DNA from 3 places in the Paenibacillus sp. E222 genome. Region 2 is predicted to be linked to each of the others. Evidence: riboswitches for the same ligand, from Rfam matches in the RefSeq annotation. Region 2 holds a riboswitch; each other region holds the start of a gene.
What was found. A riboswitch is a leader RNA that binds a small molecule or an ion and turns the genes downstream of it on or off. The one in region 2 is predicted to bind cyclic di-AMP.

Region 1 (3,276 bases), 2.8 Mb from region 2:
TGTTGACACCACTTCTGGGTACCACCATTGCAAGTATCCTGTTCGGTGTAGCCCTGCTGGCTTCAGGCCAGAACTCAACACTCACCGGCACGTTGTCCGGACAGATTGTAATGGAAGGCTTCCTGAACATTCGTATTCCGGCGTGGCTTCGTCGACTGGTAACACGTCTGATTGCAATCATTCCGGCCGTTATCGTAACAGCCATTGCCGGAGAGCACGGAACAGAGGAACTGCTGATTCTGAGCCAGGTTGTGCTGTCACTGCAGCTTCCCTTTGCCGTCATTCCACTGGTGATGTTTACGAGTGACAAAAAAAGCATGGGGGCTTTTGTCAACAAGCCGTGGCTCCAAATCATCTCCTGGATCATCGCTGGGGTTATCGTTGTCCTGAATGTGTATCTGATTATCCAGACCATTATGTTGTTCTAGGTTACATGGAACTACGCCGTATTTTGTCTAACTCAAAAAGGCTGATCAACTCAAGTAACGTATCCCTTGAGACGATCAGCCTTTCCTTTTATATGTTTGAGCATTAACCTGATCCATACTAACCGGATCTTAAAAAACGCACTTCATTTAGTTGTCTGAATTCTGAGTTACCATCAACAATGGAAGAAGCTCCTCCAGTGATTTAATCGTCCAGTCTGGACGTTCTGCATCCGCAAGCTCCGGCTGGAACCTGCCATAACCCTGCAAAATCCGGATCGTGTGCATACCCAGCTTCTTAGCTGGAATAATATCATTATCGATCCTGTCGCCGATCATGACCGCTTCCTCGGGTTTACATCCCGCCTGTTTCAACGCTACAGCATACAATTCAGGATCAGGCTTGGACACTCCTTCTTCAGCCGAACAGGCCAGCACATCCACATACTTGCGCAAGCCGTAGCTATTCAGTCGATTTTCCGTCCCCGGGCTCTGATTGGCAATGATACCAATCTTATAGTGCTGCGACAACGTCTGAAGAACAGCGTCGGCTGACGGGAAGGGTCGCTCAAGCTCTTTGCGGAACTTCAGCTTCTCCTGTATCTGTTCCCGGTGCCCCTCATCGCTGATCAGAGTACGAATAGCCAATTTCATCGGCCATTGCTCGTAATTTCGGTAGGAGGCCGCAAATATGTCTCGCACCGTCTGCATCTCCACCTGATAACCAAGCGCACAAGCTTCACGAACGAACTGACCGATAATATCATCTACCGGCTCCCATTCGTCCACAAGCGTATCCCCCACATCAAAGAACAACCATTGTATTCCACGTACATCCGGCACGCCTATTCCTCCTCGTTAGCCACAGGAAATTATCCCTATTTCCCAAACCATAAAAAAGAAGACCCACCATCATGCATGAGTCTCCTCAAGAATCCGTTTTATTCATGATTTCAATTATAACAGGCAGCTGACACTGGATCAATCACAGGAATAGTACGAGCCACTAGCCATTAGCCATTAAGCAGAAATCCAACTTCCCCATTCAAGGAATATACAATACGGTCTGCTCCCATTCCCCGATAGATCCCTTTGGGATGACTTTGTTCGGTAATCACACACAGGGACTTGGATGTCCAGGATCGGCAGATCTGCAAATATCGACAGGTTAGGTTTAGGCTATTTTCAAAAATAAAAACATTGCCGACACTACCTTGCGGCAAAAACCATTTCTGAGCTGCAGCCGTGTTCATGCGAATGACATGCTCTACACCGATTCTCCGGAGCCTGCGCTCTTCCCCTGCACTGTTAGTCAGAACGGCAAAAGGCATTTTTTTGTACATCAGCAATTTGATAAATTTGCGTCCTGCTTCATTTGGAGCAGTCACTAAGATCATCTCTTTATCCATCATTCGTTCCTCCCTTGGCGTGAAAAGACAACAAAAAAGAAGCGTGGGGGACCAAGGCCTCCCGGACGCTTCTTCAATAATCCATAGCAAAAAGACACTATGAACCAGCGTACGGCTTGTTGCCTCTCCCTTTAACGCTTACGAGGTTAGCTGACGGATTCGGGCGCGAGAGTCGCCCTATTTCCGGCTGTCACCGGAAAATTCACCCCATGGATGCCCACTGTCCTGGACAGTTCATCCTGTTGGTTCCCCCGTTTCCCACCCATGAATGAATGGAAACTCAGCGATTAAAACATCGTTCTTATATCATCATAATCAGAGCGATATTATCGTTTGTTTCGTTTTTCATGTAAAATTTAATTTAAATTGGAATTACGATATGAATCATACACCCGTGCCATATTGGTGTAAAGTCTGCGCAGATCACCGAATCGACGGATTTTTGCCATTTCACATCAATAATAGCGCTTACAACACATCCATTCTCTACCCATCTCTTCAAAGCTCTCTAATTCTCTCTCTAGCGAAAATAAGGTAGCAAATCAGTCACAGATCATACACGACAGCTTGAAATGGAGTTAAAAAAGCAATATAAATTTTGCAATATTTAATTGCAATCAATATAATAGAGGATATAAGAAAATGAGATGGAGGCGATTTTCATGTCAGTCTACGACTACAAAGTAAACACCCTTCGCGGTCAGGAAGTTGAAATGTCCAACTATCGTGACAAAGTACTGCTTATCGTAAATACAGCAAGCCAATGCGGCCTTACACCTCAATTCAAAGGTCTGCAAGAACTTCAGGACAAGTTTAAAGACTCCCCATTTGAAGTTCTTGGTTTTCCAAGCAACCAGTTTGCACAGGAAAAGGGCTCCTCTGACGATATTGCTGAGTTCTGCCAGATGAACTATGGTGTCAGCTTCCCGATGTTTGAGAAAATTGATGTGAATGGTTCAAGCGCTCACCCTCTATTCCAGCATCTTACCAAAGAAGCACCGGGCGTACTCGGCTCCAAAGCCATCAAATGGAACTTCACCAAGTTCCTTGTGGATCAGAACGGTCGTGTTGTGAAGCGGTATGCTCCCAAAACAACACCTGATAAAATTGAAGCAGACATCAAAGCATTGCTTAAATAACAAGTAAAGGCCATCCCACCCCGGCAGACAGCATGAGCATGCATTCAGGGGAATCGGATGACCTTTTTTTTCGGACCCGGTTACTGTAAAAAACACAAAAAAAGAAGCTCCCCATACGGGAAGCTTCTTCTTAATCGTTCTTATGATGCGGTCGAGAGGACTCGAACCTCCACGGGTATACACCCACTACCCCCTCAAGATAGCGTGTCTGCCATTCCACCACGACCGCATGTCGTAAATAATCGGCAACAGAATTGATTATACCCGGTTCATGTTTAAAAGTAAAGCATTTTTATTAATATT
Region 2 (3,276 bases):
ATTTAGTGAAACGCATGGTGAAGGAAGGGCATATTGTTGGCAATCACAGCTACAATCACCCGGAGTTCAGTAAGCTGACCATGAATGCATTTCGCAAACAAATCTTACATACCGGGGATATTATTCGGGATCTGGTGGGGTACACACCCAAAATGATACGTCCACCTTATGGCGACATTAACGAACAGCAGCTGCAATGGGCAGCCAAACAGCATTACAGCATTGTGAACTGGAATGTCGATTCCCTGGACTGGAAGGGCCTCTCCAAAGAGGAAGTCAAAAAAAACATCCTGTCCGCCGTCAAACCGGGTTCCATTGTTCTTCAGCATGCAGGAGGCGGTGTCGGATCGAAGCTGAGTGGTTCCATCGAGGCGTTGCCTGAAGTTATCGAGGAATTGCGTAACCGCGGGTACGAGCTGGTGACTTTGGACGAAATGCTGGAACTGCCAAAGGGCAAATAGGTCAAAGAATCCAGAAGTCGGATATTCAAAAGGGTGCCCTTCAATCACATTCTCGTGATTAAGGGACACCCTTTACTGTTTAATTTAGATTTAGTTGGAATCACATATGATGATGTGCAGCTACGCTTTGATTTTTATTTCAAAATGTAAAGTTCAACATCCTGAATACCAAATGTGCTCACGGATTGTTTGCTGCCAGGAATAAAGATATCGATCTTATGGCCTTTAATGGCGCTGCCCACATCACGAGCGGTAGCAACAAATGCCTGTTTGGGCAGTCCTGGGTGTGTATGACCTGTCACCAGTACCTTAGTTCCCAATGGAATAATGCTTGGGTCTACTGCAATAGTGCCCAATTCGAGCGGGTTACCGAAGTAGTCCACAGCACCCCATCCTCCATTTTCGGAAGCATCCGAGGAGTATGCTGTTGCTTTTACGTCGACCGCTTTGCTGTAATCAAACGTTTTTCCCCAGGCTTGTACAACTTTACTATCCGCGTTAACGTCAAGACTTGCAGTAGTGATTGTTTTAGCTGCTGCAGCCGAAGCTGTGTTCACTGTTTTACCAGGAATCGTAATTTTCAAACCACCATAAATGTTGTAAGCTGAAATGTCATTGTTCGCTTTGATCAGAGCGTTAAGTCCAACTCCATATTGTTTGGATAAGGTGTAGAAGGTATCCCCTTCTTTGGCCACATGAACTGAATCAGCATGAGCCGGAACGGCCTGAATGAGCATTGCTGCTGTCAGCAAAGCTGTTGCTGTTTTGGCTATACGTTTCTTGTTAATCATGGTCTTCCTCCCTCATTATGCCTGCGAAGTTAGTTGTCGGATTCGGATGGAGGAAACCACCCTATAGGTTCAATTACATTCAAATATATGTAGCCCTAATTCACCCCAAGCCGTGTGCAAATGATTCTTCCCCAAGCACACTCTGCATCGTTACATCCCCCGCACTCCCAACTCCGGAAGTTTCGGCAGGAACAAATATATCACAATTTTGTAACCAAGAGTCGTAGTAAATGTTACCATCTGTCTAATTCACTTCAACATCATGGCTGAATCTAAGCGGTTTTTTTCAAAAAAATGTCTATTTGAGCTTATATCGCTGATGACAGAAACGTTACTTTTTATGTTAATCCGTGCGTTTCCTTACATAACAAAACAATCCCTGCCGACGGGTCGTCGACAGGGATGTATGAGGGGATGAAATTCTCATCCAAAGTATAGATTTTGCAATTTCATCCTGATCTTCATCCTGAATAACTTGGATGTATTAGAGCACTTTAGCAAGGAAGTCACGTGTACGTGCATGCTTGGGCTCACCGAACACTTCAGCAGGCGTTCCTTCTTCTACAATTACCCCGCCATCCATAAACAGGATGCGGTCACCCACTTCGCGTGCGAAGCCCATCTCATGCGTCACAATAACCATGGTCATGCCGCCCTCTGCAAGCCGCTTCATAACATCCAGGACTTCACCCACCATTTCAGGGTCCAGTGCAGACGTTGGCTCGTCAAAGAGCATGACATGCGGCTGCATCGCGAGCGCTCTTGCAATAGCTATCCGTTGTTTCTGTCCACCGGACAGCTGATTTGGATAGGCGTCTTTTTTGTCAGAGAGGCCCACCGTCTTGAGCAAATCTGCACAGATTTGTTCCGCTTCATGTGCAGGCTGTTTCTTCACTTTAATGGGAGCAATCGTAATGTTCTGCTGCACCGTTTTGTGCGGAAACAGATTGAAATGCTGGAATACCATCCCCATTTTTTCACGAGTTGCATTAATGTTGTGTTTCGGGTCAGTGATCGAAACTCCCTCAAAGTTAATCTCACCGGAAGTAGGTTTCTCCAGTAAGTTCAGACAACGCAAAAAGGTACTTTTCCCCGATCCGGACGGACCGATGACCACGACAACCTCGCCTTTGCCAATCGTTACGTTAATGCCTTTAAGCACTTCGTTCTTATCATAGGATTTATATAATTGTCTAACGTCTATCACTTGCACCCAACTTCCTTTCCAGTCGACCCAGCAGTTTGGACAAAATGAACGTCAGCACAAAGTAGATGGCTGCCGCAATCAGGAATGGATTCATCCCTTGATACGTAATATTTTTGACCACACTTGCCTGGTACATAATGTCCACCATACCGATAACCGAGATAATGGAGGATTCCTTGATAATGGTCACGAACTCATTACCGATCGCCGGCAACACCGCTTTGAACGCTTGTGGGAGCACGATGAAGCGCATGGCCGCACCTCTGCCCATTCCTAGGGAACGAGCTGCTTCCAGTTGGCCGCGATCCACACCCTGTATACCAGCACGGAAAATCTCCGCAAGATAGGCACCACTATTAATGGATAGTGTGATAATCCCCGCCTGAAGCGGCGAAAATGTAATACCGAACGTCAAGGCAAGCCCGTAATAGATAATCATCAATTGAACCAGCATTGGTGTACCACGAATAACTTCAACGTAAGCTGTTCCAATCCAACGCAGAATTGAGACGTCATGCAGACGTAACAGACAGATGATCAAACCGATAATTACCCCGAATATTACACCGAGTGCAGACAGTAATAGGGTGTAACCCACACCTGTTGCATAAAAGCTTTTGTATTGCCAGAACACTTGAAAAATGTTTTGATCTTTTTTCACCTTGTCTGCCATCAACTGGCTTGCTTCAGTGACCATCTGATCGATTTTATTTTCGCTTTTCAGACGTTCGAGCGTTCCGTTCACTGCATTCAGCAATTCCGTATTGCCCTTACGAATCCCGATTGCCGCTTCGGCCTGCTCTTCATCCGGAATAGC
Region 3 (3,276 bases), 2.1 Mb from region 2:
AACCGTCACATAACGAACACTTTTCCATTTTTGGATAAATAAACAAAGATCAACTTCTTCTTTGCTCAAGTTGAAGGAATAGTTGAAAAAACATTCAGGATGAGCAACCGCTCTGATCCGTAAACAGATAAAAAAGGTTCCTAGAGTGGCAGCAATGCCATTCTAGGAACCTTTCTTCGTGTTGCACATGATGCGGTCGAGAGGACTCGAACCTCCACGGGGGTTAGCCCACACGGACCTGAACCGTGCGCGTCTGCCAATTCCGCCACGACCGCGTATATCTTATCTCCGAGAAATTATATCGCGGCGACAATAAATACTATATCATGTGCAGGTAATTAGTGTCAACAAAAAATTATCCTCTTCTCATGTGTAAAGCATTTTATAAATTAGATCTTGGAGGGCCAGTTGCCGTACCAGGCATACCCACTTCTTCTTTCCTTATCGATATCGCTGAGTTTGTATTTCACAACCCCATCACGTCCTACGAAGATTGGTTTATCCGTTCCAATTTCATAGAAACGTGCCCAAATTGGCGCTGCACCTGAATCTGCAATGAGTTGGCTGTCTCCGTTTTCTCTGACATACTTGTAACCAGTAATTTTAACTTTGTTGAACCAGGCTTCTGCCGCTTTGATGGAGGCAGTAATTTTGGAGTTAGCCGGTCTAGTTTTTAAAAACTTCACAATTGTACTGCTCTCTCCAGCACTCAGAGAAGGCACTTCATAAATCCTAGCGCCTGCAGGTTTAAGGGTACTGGAATCATGCTGCTGCCCCCATGCAGTCAGTTTACCGTTCGCTACAACCTGTGTATTGAGAATAGCCTCTACACCTTTGGCAACTGATTTTTTACTACGATCTGCAAGAGAGCTGTCGATGAATGAGAAATCTCCTTTACGTGCACCTACTTCATCCAGCATGTACATGACATTAATCATGGCATCGTCGTTGAAGGTGATGTGCTTGTGATAACCGGAGCTTTGGTATACCTGTGGCCAACCCCCATTGGAGTACTGCATATTCAGCAAAAAGTTGATTCCTTTGATGGCAGCAGCCGAATAACGCGGATCATTCGTCTTTTTGAATTCCTTGGCTAACCTTCTAATTTCTGAGTATGTAGCTTTGTTATCAATCGTAGATTTGGCCCACTCACCACTTGTTTCTTTGTAATCCTTCTTCCATCCCCCGTCTGGATGTTGATTCTTCAAAATGTCCGAGATACTTGCTGTCGTTCCAGAGGCGTCTGCAGCAGAGACCTTAGCAGCAGGCTGAAATACCATTCCGACAACGGAGAAAACCATTGTACATGCCTATAACCAAAGATGCAAACCTTGTTTTTGCCTTCAACATAGATTAGAAACACTCCTCAATTCATTTTCTGCAAACTGTTCCCCTGCTAATCTATCCCCCTTATATTTGTTTTATAATCAAACTATTTCTTTTAATCCAATAAATGGAATGTACAAAAAGAATTCTATGCAAAAAGATGAATTTTGTCAATATTTGCAACAACATGTAACAAATTCTTTGGACAACCTATAATTATCGTCTAATTGGATGTGAGAAAGCCAATAAATTGTCCAATTTCTCTCCTTCTGAAACAGTAGTTACTTTTTTGTCATTTATTAGAACCCATCATTCGAGTTATTTCTACATAAAAAGCGATAATTCCGTTAACATTGAGATGATAAGAAGGGTTCAAGATCGGTTTGACATTTTCGCATTTATGCAATATAGTTTCAAAAGGTTACAAAAACTTAATTATTCATTTGCCGAGTTTCATGTTTGAAAACGGGGGAACCATTTTGGGTGAATTATTCTTATACATAGGAAATATAGGGAACCTTCTACCGAACCCTTAGCTAACTCCGTAGGCATCGAAGGGAGAACAACAATTTTGAAAAAGCTTATCATTTCTATTTTTGGAGCAGCAGTTCTATTTACATCCGGTGCAGCAAGCACAGAGGCAAGCAGTATTAACACCGTCGTTAACAACATGACAGGCATTCCTTACAAATGGGGCGGCACGACACTCGCCGGGTTTGATTGCTCTGGATTTATGAGATATATTTTCAACAAATATAGCATTGAATTACCACGTACTTCCCAGCAGCAAGCGAAGGCCGGAACACCGGTATCCAAAGCTAATCTGCGGACAGGTGACCTGGTATTCTTTAATACGATGGGCAATGGCATTTCTCATACAGGTGTATATATCGGGGGCGGACAGTTCGCTCATGCTTCCAGCAGCAAGGGTGTCAGCATCACCCAATTATCCAATCCATATTTCAATGATCGTTATGTAACAGCACGCCGGGTAACAGGTCAGTTTATGTATAACAAAATGCTGGGCAAAATATAAGTTTGATTGGAAATAGCGCAAAGAGGAGGCTCCGGGTGAATCCGGGACCTCCTCTTTGTTTTGGGACTTTTGTTTACAAATCCGCTGTGCTGTAGACTTCTATACTTAATGTAGAGCCTTCTGTACTCTCATTGCACCTTGAGACAACGCATGGCCTCCGCCTACGGCTCCAGCCACAGCCACCGTCTCCATAATCTCCTGATCGGTCGCTCCTTTGGCACGCGCCTCTTCCACATGGTAAAACGTACATACCTCATTGTTTGCAAACAAACCAATGCCCAGCGCTATCAGCTGTTTGGTCTTGGCATCAATCGCCCCTGCCTGAAAACATTCTCCAGTGAACTCATGATAAGACTTAACCACAGCTGGCAGCACGTCGCTTAATTCACCAATCTGATCTTTATAGGCATGAACCTTATCATTCATTAATGTCATGGTTACCGCACATCCTCTCGGCTGATATGTTACAAGCTCTCACTGTACCTATCATTTCACCCGAGAGGTGCAATTATGCCAAAACACCCATGGTAAATGAACCTAAAAACACACGTCCTATTCTTCGAGCAGACTCTTACGTGGCTCGCTGAACAACTGATACTGATAATTCCGGTCCAGCTTGACCACACGACGATTCTGACGGCGAATGAGCACCTGCTCCCCGTCCCAGGCAACCACAATGCCTGTCACATCATTGGACTGAATCTCGTCCCGTACTACCCTTACTTTTTCACCCGATAAACGCAGTGCATCCAATTCTGCATCACTGATCATATTCATGGCGCCTACTTTCCCAAAAAATTATTTACAAAAAGAGACCTAAATGAAAAGTCATTTAGGTCTCACGTGACTGTATTGGACTGTCATGTCATTCGAAAGTATGTCCCGACTGAAAGTTACCGCTGCGCGTGCTCTTT

Region 1: it holds a riboswitch for cyclic di-AMP, as region 2 does, so the genes downstream of both, HW560_RS31375 (HAD family hydrolase) here and HW560_RS19220 (3D domain-containing protein) in region 2, are expected to answer to the same signal.
Region 3: it holds a riboswitch for cyclic di-AMP, as region 2 does, so the genes downstream of both, HW560_RS27835 (C40 family peptidase) here and HW560_RS19220 (3D domain-containing protein) in region 2, are expected to answer to the same signal.

Annotation. Positions count from the first base shown of each region.
Region 1 is NZ_CP058552.1:7,020,354-7,023,629, forward strand. It holds gene HW560_RS31365 (Nramp family divalent metal transporter) at 1-428, shown strand, start outside; gene HW560_RS31370 (HAD family hydrolase) at 576-1,268, opposite strand; gene HW560_RS31375 (HAD family hydrolase) at 1,439-1,837, opposite strand; cyclic di-AMP (ydaO/yuaA leader) riboswitch at 1,955-2,130, opposite strand; gene HW560_RS31380 (glutathione peroxidase) at 2,497-2,973, shown strand; tRNA gene HW560_RS31385 (tRNA-Leu) at 3,120-3,202, opposite strand.
Region 2 is NZ_CP058552.1:4,242,056-4,245,331, reverse strand. It holds gene HW560_RS19225 (polysaccharide deacetylase family protein) at 1-461, shown strand, start outside; gene HW560_RS19220 (3D domain-containing protein) at 596-1,252, opposite strand; cyclic di-AMP (ydaO/yuaA leader) riboswitch at 1,255-1,450, opposite strand; gene HW560_RS19215 (amino acid ABC transporter ATP-binding protein) at 1,737-2,459, opposite strand; gene HW560_RS19210 (ABC transporter substrate-binding protein/permease) at 2,446-3,276, opposite strand, start outside.
Region 3 is NZ_CP058552.1:6,303,862-6,307,137, forward strand. It holds tRNA gene HW560_RS27825 (tRNA-Leu) at 192-275, opposite strand; gene pelA (pectate lyase) at 390-1,301, opposite strand; cyclic di-AMP (ydaO/yuaA leader) riboswitch at 1,761-1,892, shown strand; gene HW560_RS27835 (C40 family peptidase) at 1,898-2,362, shown strand; gene HW560_RS27840 (carboxymuconolactone decarboxylase family protein) at 2,468-2,797, opposite strand; gene HW560_RS27845 (hypothetical protein) at 2,915-3,133, opposite strand; gene HW560_RS27850 (hypothetical protein) at 3,256-3,276, opposite strand, start outside.